2 regions of the Sporomusa sp. 246TCP1 genome follow, and region 1 is predicted to be linked to the other one. Evidence: riboswitches for the same ligand, from Rfam matches in the RefSeq annotation. Region 1 holds a riboswitch; the other holds the start of a gene.
The links. Region 1 has a riboswitch for lysine ahead of AC1ECB_RS15205 (diaminopimelate decarboxylase family protein). Riboswitches for the same ligand answer to the same signal wherever they lie in the genome.
Positions count from the first base shown of each region.

Region 2: another riboswitch for lysine. It lies ahead of dapB (4-hydroxy-tetrahydrodipicolinate reductase); the one in region 1 lies ahead of AC1ECB_RS15205 (diaminopimelate decarboxylase family protein).

Region 1 is NZ_CM170492.1:3,196,719-3,201,647, forward strand. Features, by position in the region: gene AC1ECB_RS15195 (hexokinase family protein) at 1-827, opposite strand, end outside; gene AC1ECB_RS15200 (aspartyl-phosphate phosphatase Spo0E family protein) at 866-1,036, opposite strand; gene AC1ECB_RS15205 (diaminopimelate decarboxylase family protein) at 1,228-2,487, opposite strand; lysine riboswitch at 2,673-2,846, opposite strand; gene AC1ECB_RS15210 (Crp/Fnr family transcriptional regulator) at 2,940-3,620, opposite strand; gene AC1ECB_RS15215 (hypothetical protein) at 3,760-4,278, shown strand; gene AC1ECB_RS15220 ([Fe-Fe] hydrogenase large subunit C-terminal domain-containing protein) at 4,280-4,929, shown strand, end outside.
Region 2 is NZ_CM170492.1:1,165,906-1,170,834, reverse strand. Features, by position in the region: gene dapG (aspartate kinase) at 1-1,204, opposite strand, end outside; gene AC1ECB_RS05830 (aspartate-semialdehyde dehydrogenase) at 1,215-2,246, opposite strand; gene dapB (4-hydroxy-tetrahydrodipicolinate reductase) at 2,312-3,106, opposite strand; lysine riboswitch at 3,277-3,447, opposite strand; gene AC1ECB_RS05820 (general stress protein) at 3,568-4,242, opposite strand; gene AC1ECB_RS05815 (YlmC/YmxH family sporulation protein) at 4,373-4,636, opposite strand; gene AC1ECB_RS05810 (hypothetical protein) at 4,645-4,929, opposite strand, start outside.

The DNA.
Region 1 (4,929 bases):
TAATGACCTGAAGCCATCTTCTCCAGGCGTTGCACCCCTGGTTTTTCACTATTCTGATCCAGGCATATATCGTATTTAGTTTGCACTATTTGATCAAAATTACCTGATTCCATATTGACGATCATCGGCTGCTTGGTCAGCGGATGATCAGGTTCAAGATAACAGCTGTTATGTCCGGTACCGCAAATAGTACCAATATCAGTAGTGTTATCCTTATATGCGGCAGTTAGCAAAGTACCGGTAGTATCATTAATTACCGCCAGTGACTGAACATGACCAATCCCGTTGCGTTCTAATGCCGCTTGCAATAGCTGTCCGACATTTTCTCCTTCAACCCCCGCTGTCTTGATCTCCTTTGTCCAACTAATTAGTTCAGCTTTATTAACAGCATACTGGCGACAAGGAAAAGAAAAAGTATGTCCCAGTGGGTAGGTTTTGTCGGCTGTTGGCACGATTTCAGCAATTTTCCCAGCTATGAAGTCAAATAATTGCATTCCAGATGCTGACGCAGCCGTAAAGTCATAATTGGCCTGCTTATTTTTGAGGGGAAATGACCGCCTGGAAATAATCTGAGCCTGACCTTGTCCTGTCAGTTCAATCAGCAATACCCTTATGTTTGTGCCGCCAAAGTCAACAGCAACTACAGTACCTTGCTCCTGACCAGTGGGAGCATTAATAAATGCCGGCAACATTTTTAGAGAACTTGGCATACCGAGCAAACCAGCAGTCATTGCACCTTTAAACCGGATAGCGATATCTTGTAATAAATTGGCTGATACAGCCAACTCTTCTTCTAAGCCTGCTAAAACTCTGCTTAAATCAGCCAAACCATTCAACTCCCGGGTGAGTACTTGCAACCTAACAATTAATGATTGCGTAGTTGATGGTAATATTTACTTATTTCGTGATCTAATAACTGGCTGGCTTCCAAAACTTGGGGATGTGACAATCCATAGGACACAGCCAGTGAATGCATTCTTTCGCGCAAATTTTCTATGATATCGTTAATGGTAATTTTTTCGATATTATCTAACAACAAATGTGCCCTCCACAAAACAATTTCCTTATATTAGCAACAATTAACATTATAAATCACATTGCCTAATTTTGGAAGAGGGAATATTGTTCTTTATCATGATTTTTTTTACATTTTTTTTGCTAGGCTAAAAAAAAAATGTCGCCCCTTGCTCTACTTCTTCACCTGACAAACGTCAGGCGAATTTCGCATTATTTTTCCAAACCAGAAAAATCCAATGTAGCAAAGTAATCCTCAATAGTTTCCGCCCTCCGGATAAGTTCAACACTGCCATCCGGCTTCAGCATTAATTCCGCCGACCGTAACTTGCCATTATAGTTAAATCCCATTGCATGACCATGAGCTCCCGCATCATGAATAACCAATATATCACCAATATCAACCATGGGCAACTTACGATTAATGGCAAACTTATCATTATTTTCGCATAGAGAACCAGCGACATCATACATATATCCTAACGGCCACTCCTCTTTACCCAATACCGTAATGTGGTGATAAGCACCGTATAGAGCCGGACGCATCAGGTTAGCCATACAGGCATCCAAGCCTATATAATTTTTGTAGATCTCTTTCTTATGCAACACTGTCGATACCAGATAACCATAAGGCCCGGTAATCATCCGGCCGCACTCCATAGCAATCTTTAGCGGTGCCAGACCATTGGCCGCAATCTTGGCCTCATATGCTTTCTTAATACCCTGACTAACCACATCGATATCAACGGGCTCCTCTTCAGGCCGGTAAGGGACACCAATGCCACCGCCAAAATTAACAAACTCGATTTTAATATCAAGTGTCCGATAAATCTCAATAATAAGGTCAAACATCATATTGGCAGTTTCAATGAAGTAATTAGGGTCAAGTTCATTAGAAATAACCATAGTATGAATACCAAACCGCTTTACTCCTCTTGACTGCATAATCCGGTAGGCATCCAAAAGCTGTTTACGCGTTAAGCCATATTTAGAATCTTCCGGGTTACCGATAATTGAGTTGCCTCCGTCCCTAAGCGGACCTGGATTATATCGGAAACAAATCATCTCCGGAATTCCAGCATGCTTATCTAAATAGTCAATATGACTAATATCATCAAGATTAATGATCGCCCCTAATTCACGCGCCTTTTTGAATTCAATAGCCGGAGTATCATTCGATGTCAAGATAATCTCTTCACCGCACATACCTGCTTTTTCTGCTAAAATAAGTTCTGGCAGCGAACTGCAGTCTGCCCCAAGACCTTCTTCCCTCAGCACTTTCAAAAGATGCGGATTGGGAGTAGCCTTTACAGCAAAATACTCTTTAAATTCTGGTGCCCAGGCAAAGGCTTTCGTTAGTTTACGGGCATTTTGTCTAATGGGTGCCTCATCATAAATATGAAACGGTGTTGGATACTGTTTGATCACTTCTGTTACTTGCTCTTTTGTAAATGGTAATCTTTTTTCAGCCAATTGTTTCGCCTACCTTTGTTAATAACTATTTTTAATAGAACAGCATGTTAAATCTTGTTGCATATACGGGTGAGCTGTCGGCAATAAACTACCGCTTGCGTATGCAAATGCTATAATTCCCATTATAAAAGCAGTTTGCGCTGATTCCCGCAAACTGCTTAAAGACAAGAGAGACTCTCATCAGCTGCAAGGATAGCGCTCCACCATAACCACAGGTGACAGTCTTACATTTATTAAATGCAAAACCAGCAAAAAGTTCTTGGCAAAAACCTTCACTTCGGCGGTCAGCCCCTTTCAGTATGGTCATCGCTGCCAACTCTTCATACTTACTCTTGCTCTGCCGCGCCTCTATCGGAAAATATATCGATTATGTCTATAATATCAGTACACCCCAGGTAGTGTCAATATCTGCACAAGCAACACATAGATAATGAAATCCTTTTTATCATCCTTCATCCTGCCAGTAATTCATAAAGTTTATCTAACTGTTTAATATGGATAGTACGTTTATGAAAAGCTATTAGGTTGGCCTTTTCTAACTGTCTCAATTCCCGGGACAAGGAGGTACGAGACACATTAAGGTGTTCAGCCCAAGCTTTCTTAGAAAATGAAAGTGTAATAACGGCAGAGCGCTTGGCTTGGCTTTCGGTAATGATAAAGTACGCAATTTTACTCTGAATCGAGGGTAAGGAAAGAGTCTCAATTTTTTGATTTAAAACCAGCATGCGACTTGAAACTGAGCATAAGAAATTTAACATAATGGTTTGTTCAAAAGCAAATAGCTGAAGTAAATCCTTTCTGTGCAACAACAATATTTTGCTGGGCTTACTGGCAAAAAGTGTTCCCGGATAGTATTGGGTACCGGCGAACATGGCGGCGTCTGCCAAGAGGTCAAACCGGCAGCGGGTAGTAACAGTAATGACTTTACCAGAACAAAAATCCTTCTTTACATCAACCTCTCCTTCCAATATAATGCCCAGAGTATCGGCAGGGTGGTTGATAGAAAAAATAATTTCACTTTCCTGATATTCCCGGACCCGGTAATTAATCTTAGCTAACAAAGCGGCAATTTCACTACGTGTTTTTCCTTTAAATAAAGCAGACTGTTGAAGGGCAGATAACAACTTCTCCATAACTTTTCTCCTAAAAAATGATAAGTGTGTCTTCAGATACTGTATTTACTTTTATGGTATAGTATAATTTTCTAAAAATCAATTGATAATGAAAATCATTATCATATTTTTTTTAAAAAATGATTATTTAGGAGGGAGTATGAGTATAAAGAAAATCAGTCGGACAGCCCTACTGCTTGCACTTGTAATTGTGTTCCAAGCATTGCGCTTGTATTTGCCAATACCACCTTTTGTGTCAGTCTACATTATCGGCAGTCTGGTTAATGCCTGCCTGCTGCTAAGCACAGTTGTAGCTGGTTGGAAAGCCGCCTTGGTATTGTCTGTTGTTGTGCCGGTAGTAGCGTATCTGCAGCAGGTTCTACAACTACCTGTCCTTATTCTGCCGGTTGCTGCCGCAAATCTTGCTTATGTTGGTGGCTATCTGGCATTTGCCGGCAAAAATAATATACTGGCGATAAGTACGGCAACAACTTCTAAGTTTCTTATTATTTATCTAATGGTAACAAGCCTAATACAGTACATGGGGATAACCGGAAACATAGCAACTACGCTAACCATGATGTTGGGCTGGCCGCAGTTGATCACAGGTTTCGCCGGAGGAGCAATTTTTTTAGCAGTATCCAAAAGGCTGTTCAATCTGATGGGAGGTCGTCAATAAGATGATAAGCAAAAATTGTACAAACTGCCGATTATGCTTTAATAAAGATGCTTCCATAATGCTACAGCCTAAAGAAGATGGCATATTGACAACACTCAATCCAAACAATTGCGTGGATTGTGATGCAGGCTTGCAACAGCGTTTTGCAGATGATACCGACCGCTTTATGCGCGATGTATACAGGGGTGTACCAATAGCAATGTTGGCGGCGCCAGCGGCAGTCAATAATTTCCCTGATTATCGCCAATTGTTCGGCTATTTGTATAGTTTGGGAGTGCGGTCTTTTCATAATGTACTTTTAAGAGCTGATATTACCATTTGGGCTTATGTCGAGTTATTGCGCTGCAATAAGCAAGTTGCCTTTTTATCCTCGCCCTGCGCGGCAGTGACAGAATATATCCGCCATCATAAGCCTAGGCTACAGCCATATCTCATGCCGGTATACAGTCCTTTGCTTTGCACCATAATCTATTTACAAAAATACCGTAATCTTACTGACAGACTGGCTTTTTTGTCGCCCTGCGTTGCCAAACGCAAAGAACTCAAGATATTGGATAATCACGGTTATAATATTACCATTAACAGGTTGCAACAGTATATTGCCAACCACAATATTGATTTATCCAAGTATGAAACCGTAGATTTCGCTGA
Region 2 (4,929 bases), 2.0 Mb from region 1:
ATTTCTCATGAAGCGATTTAACAGCAGCACCAACATCACTTTGCAGCACAAGCACTGAAATAGAGGTATGAGAGTCTACTGTCTGGAGAATAGCAATTTTATTGCGAGACAGAGCTTCAATAAAGCTTGCCATCACACCTGGTACTTCTCGCATTCCGCCGCCAACAACGGATACTTTTGCACAATCTTCTACTATTTCAAATTCATAATTTAAACGTTTAAGTTTTATTGATGCTTTTTCGGCATGGTCAGCATTAATGGTAAACATGATCTCGCCGGGATGAATATTAATTAAATCAACGCTAATACCATTATCAGCCATAGTTTTAAACACCTTAAAACTTGCATCAGTTCCCATAGTATCGTCTAGATGAACTTTAACCTGAACAATATTGGTCAAGTAGGTTACGCCTGTTGCAACACGGTCAATTACTGCTGAACCACCGGTGTCTTCTTTGGCAATATTAGTAATAAGTGTTCCGGGAGCTTCAGAAAATGTTGATTTTACTACAAGGGGAATATTTTTTTGCATGGCAATTTCAACTGCGCGGGGATGTATAACCTTGGCACCTTGATGAGCCAGTTGACATACTTCCCCATAACTTATGCAATCAAGGATTTTTGCATTCTCAACAATTCTTGGATCAGCTGTCATGATTCCGTCAACATCTGTATATATTTCAATAATATCAGCATTCAGAGCCGCCCCCAAGGCTGATGCACTAGTATCACTGCCGCCTCGTCCCAAGGTGGTAAATTCGTTTTCGCCAGTCATACCCTGAAAACCACACACAACAGGTACCTTTCCCTGTTTTAACAGATTGATTATCTTTGTTGGATCACACTTTAAAATGCGGGCATCAGTAAAATGTTCGTCAGTAATAATACCCGCAATTCCTCCTGTCAACATTACTGCGTCCATACCTGCGGCCTGCAGCATACCGGCCATAATCACGGCTGAGATTATTTCGCCACAACACATAATCTGATCAAGTTCGCGATCAGCAATATTCTTATAGGCTGACCGCGCGATATCAATTAGTGTATCGGTAGCGTAAGGAGCCCCCTTGCGTCCCATAGCCGATACTACAACTACCGGATTAAAGCCTTGATCCCGCGCCTTTTCAATTTTGCGCAGTGCAAGTTCCCGCACTTCGGGTGACGCAACAGATGTGCCCCCGAACTTCTGGACAATTATTCGCATTTTGTACACCTCAAATTAAATTATGCTCAATCATATACTCAGCTATTTGCAGAGCATTAAGCGCTGCACCTTTTCTAATTTGATCGCCTACTACCCACATGTTTAATCCATAAGGTACAGTTTTATCGGCCCGAATACGACCGACGAACACTTCATTACTGTCCGAAGTATATAACGGCATAGGATACAGCATTTCAGCCGGGTTATCTTGTACAATTACACCCGAAAATTTAGAGAGTACCTGTTTTGCCTCTTCTGGAGACAGCGGGCCATTCAACTCGATGTTAATAGATTCAGAGTGACTGCGATATACTGGTACCCTAACTGTCGTCGCAGTTATCCCGATGTTATAGTCATTGAATATTTTATGGGTCTCATTTATCATTTTCATTTCTTCTTTAGTGTAATCTTCCTCAACAAATACATCTATCTGTGGTAAGAGATTAAACGCTATTTGATAATGCTTGGGCAAGCTGGCACTTGGTAAAATATTCGCTTCTACAGGACGATTTTCTACAACCGACCTAACCTGGTCAGTCAGTTCATCAATGCCTTCTTTGCCGGCGCCCGAAACAGCTTGATAAGTAGAAACAACTATGCGCTTGATCTTTGCTGCATCATAGACAGGCTTTAATGCCATAACCATAATAATTGTTGAACAATTAGGGTTAGCAATAATCCCTTTGTGATTTTTTATAGCTTCAGGGTTAACTTCCGGCACAACCAAAGGTACTTCCGGGTCCATACGGAAAGCACTTGAGTTATCAATAACAACCGCTCCCCGTTTGGCGGCCTCAGGAGCTAATGTTTTACTAATTGAACCGCCTGCAAATAAGGCAATCTGCACACCATTAAATGAATCTGGTGTTGCCTCCTCAACGATGTAGTCTTTACCCATAAAGGCAATAGTTTTACCTGCTGAGCGTTCAGATGCTAACAACTTCAATTCGTTAAATGGAAAATTACGTTCTTCAATAAGTTTTAAAAATTCTTGGCCAACTGCTCCAGTTGCCCCTAAAATTGCTACATTATACTTTTTCATTTAAGTTTTCCCCCATTCAATAATTCAACTCATAGTTCTTGCAGATCAGCATTCTTTGGCACGCTCTAGCCCATTATATGCTCAAGACCCAAAATCAGTCCATCAACGGTTAGCACTTTCTTACAAGCCAGTACTACTCCCGGCATAAAAGATTCTCTGGATATCGAGTCATGGCGAATTGTTAGCGTTTGTCCCAAGCCACCAAAAATTACTTCCTGATGAGCTACATAGCCAGGTAACCGAACACTATGTAATCGAATACCTGCTTCCTCGCCGCCACGCGCACCAGGTAATTTTTCTTTCTCATCGGGATGGCCTTGCTGCATTGTTCCCCGTACACCGGCAATTAATTCGGCAGTTCTGAGAGCTGTGCCAGACGGAGCATCAAGTTTTTGGTCATGATGCATCTCAATAATTTCAACATGCGGCAAATACTTAGCAGCCTCTTGTGCAAGCTTCATCATAAGAATAGCGCCGATGGAAAAATTAGGTGAAATAACCGCATTAACTTTAGAAACGGCACATAGTTCACGAATATCCTCAATATCAGGTTCCGTTAAACCGGTTGTACCTACAACCGGACAGACGCCATTTTTAATTGCAAACTTAATGTTATTTAAAACTGATTGCGGATTGGTAAAATCAACCATAACCTGAGGTTTCGTTTCATTGATAACAGTAAGTAAATCATTGCCAACTGTTACCCCTGTTTTACCTGCACCGATAATATCACCTACATCAGCAAACTCGGAATTTATATCTACTGCTCCTACTATGCTTAACTGTGGATCATTATGAACGGCTCTCAACACTTCCCGACCCATTTTGCCATAGGCACCACATACCATCACTCTAATCAAGCACTATCCACCTCCTGTTTAATAAGAAAAGAAGCCTTGTTCAATCCAGAGAAAGTAAACTTTCCAGCTGGATAAAAGATAAAAAGCAGCTGGTGAGTACATTTCTCACCAGCTGCTAAACAGCATTTTCTGACCTTAGGAAAATATATGCGTATATATCGTCCCTGACCAGATGAGATAGCACTCCACCAAGTACTGGTGACAGTCTTAAATCTATTTGATGTAAGACCAGTAAGAAGATTTGGCGTTCTTTCTTACTTCGGCGGTTACCCCTTTTCTTTCAGCTCATCGATTCCACTCTCACTGAAAGTACTCTTGACTCCCGCACCTCTACTTCATCCTTTACAGGATGTTGCTTATTCATTTTATACACATTTTATACCAAATGTTCCTGCATTGTCAAATAAATATTGAGAGTTGTTTATTTTATCACCCAAAATGCTTCTGGTAAAAACACATTTTTAGGTTAATGCATGAGTTTCAACATCTTTTGCTCCGTTTTGACGCAGAATTTGAGCTGCTTGATTCGCTTTAGCGGCATCAGAGCGGATTATTGCCAGAATCCCGCCTTGTACTACATGTTGTTCATAGCGCCTGCCTGCTTCCGCCGGAATACCCCAATCAATAAGGCCACCCGTAATACCGCCTGCTACCGCCCCACTTAAGGCAGCTGCTATTGGCCCTGCGGCTAATACAGGTCCTACACCAGGAATAGCTAAAGCACCTGCCCCCAAAAGCAAACCGCCAATACCGCCTAACGTGCCGCCTGTTAGGGCACCATCGGTAATATCATCCTCAACATATTCAGTTTCCCGGCCTTGCTGCTTTTTATTCTTGGAAACAATATTTATTTCTTCTGTTGTGAACCCTTGCGTTCTAAGCGCATTTACCGCCTGCTCAGCCTTATCATGAGAATTAAATACACCAATTACGCTCTTTACTCCTGTTGTGCCTGCCTGCATTGCAGACGGCTGAGTCTGCGCCGCCGAACCCGCAACCGGTATCTGAGCATTTGCAGTTTGCGACTGGGTGCTTGTATTACTATTTACCAAAGCATTCTCTGTATGGCCTGAGATTTGAGTTGTTGGCTGACTGCCAGTAGTTCCTTGCAAAATAGAATCGTTTGTTATTGACATCAATAAGCCTCCTAACATTAATCTGATATACAGTTTACTGTTAGGGTTGACAAGTACCGCATTTTTTATGCTAGATGGAAAGGTAAAGAATAAAAGACTTGACACAAACCAAGTCTTTTATTACCCAAACTTAGCTAGAATACATGCGCTCATACGCATTATCTAAGTCAACAATAACAACTTCATCCCCAATGCGTTTGATTGCCTCCCATGGTATTATTACTATCTGATTGTCACCTAAAAAATTAAATACTGTTTTTCGTTTGGGGAGAATTAATCCGCCAATAACACCGGAGCAACTGTCAAAAGTAAGTTCACACTCGCCAACGATACCTAAACGCGCACCGTCTCCCAAATTAATAACTTCTTTTCCAGTCATTTCACTTATCCGCATGCTTTCACCTACTTGCTATCAAATAATTTACTAACAACTGGTTGAACAACCGCCACTGCAATCGCCGTCATGGCCAGAGGATCGAAAGTAATTATACTGATAGTTATCCGTTCAGGCAGCTCCAGCTTTAAAAATGAAACAATCATTACCAAAGAAAGATATACGCCGCCGGCAGTGGCAACTAAATCTTGTACAGCATGGGAAAAGGGGGATGTTTTTGGCTCAATATAGGGTATATTGTCCAAAGACATGCGCAAACGGCAAACACGCAGCCAAACAGACCCCATAACCAC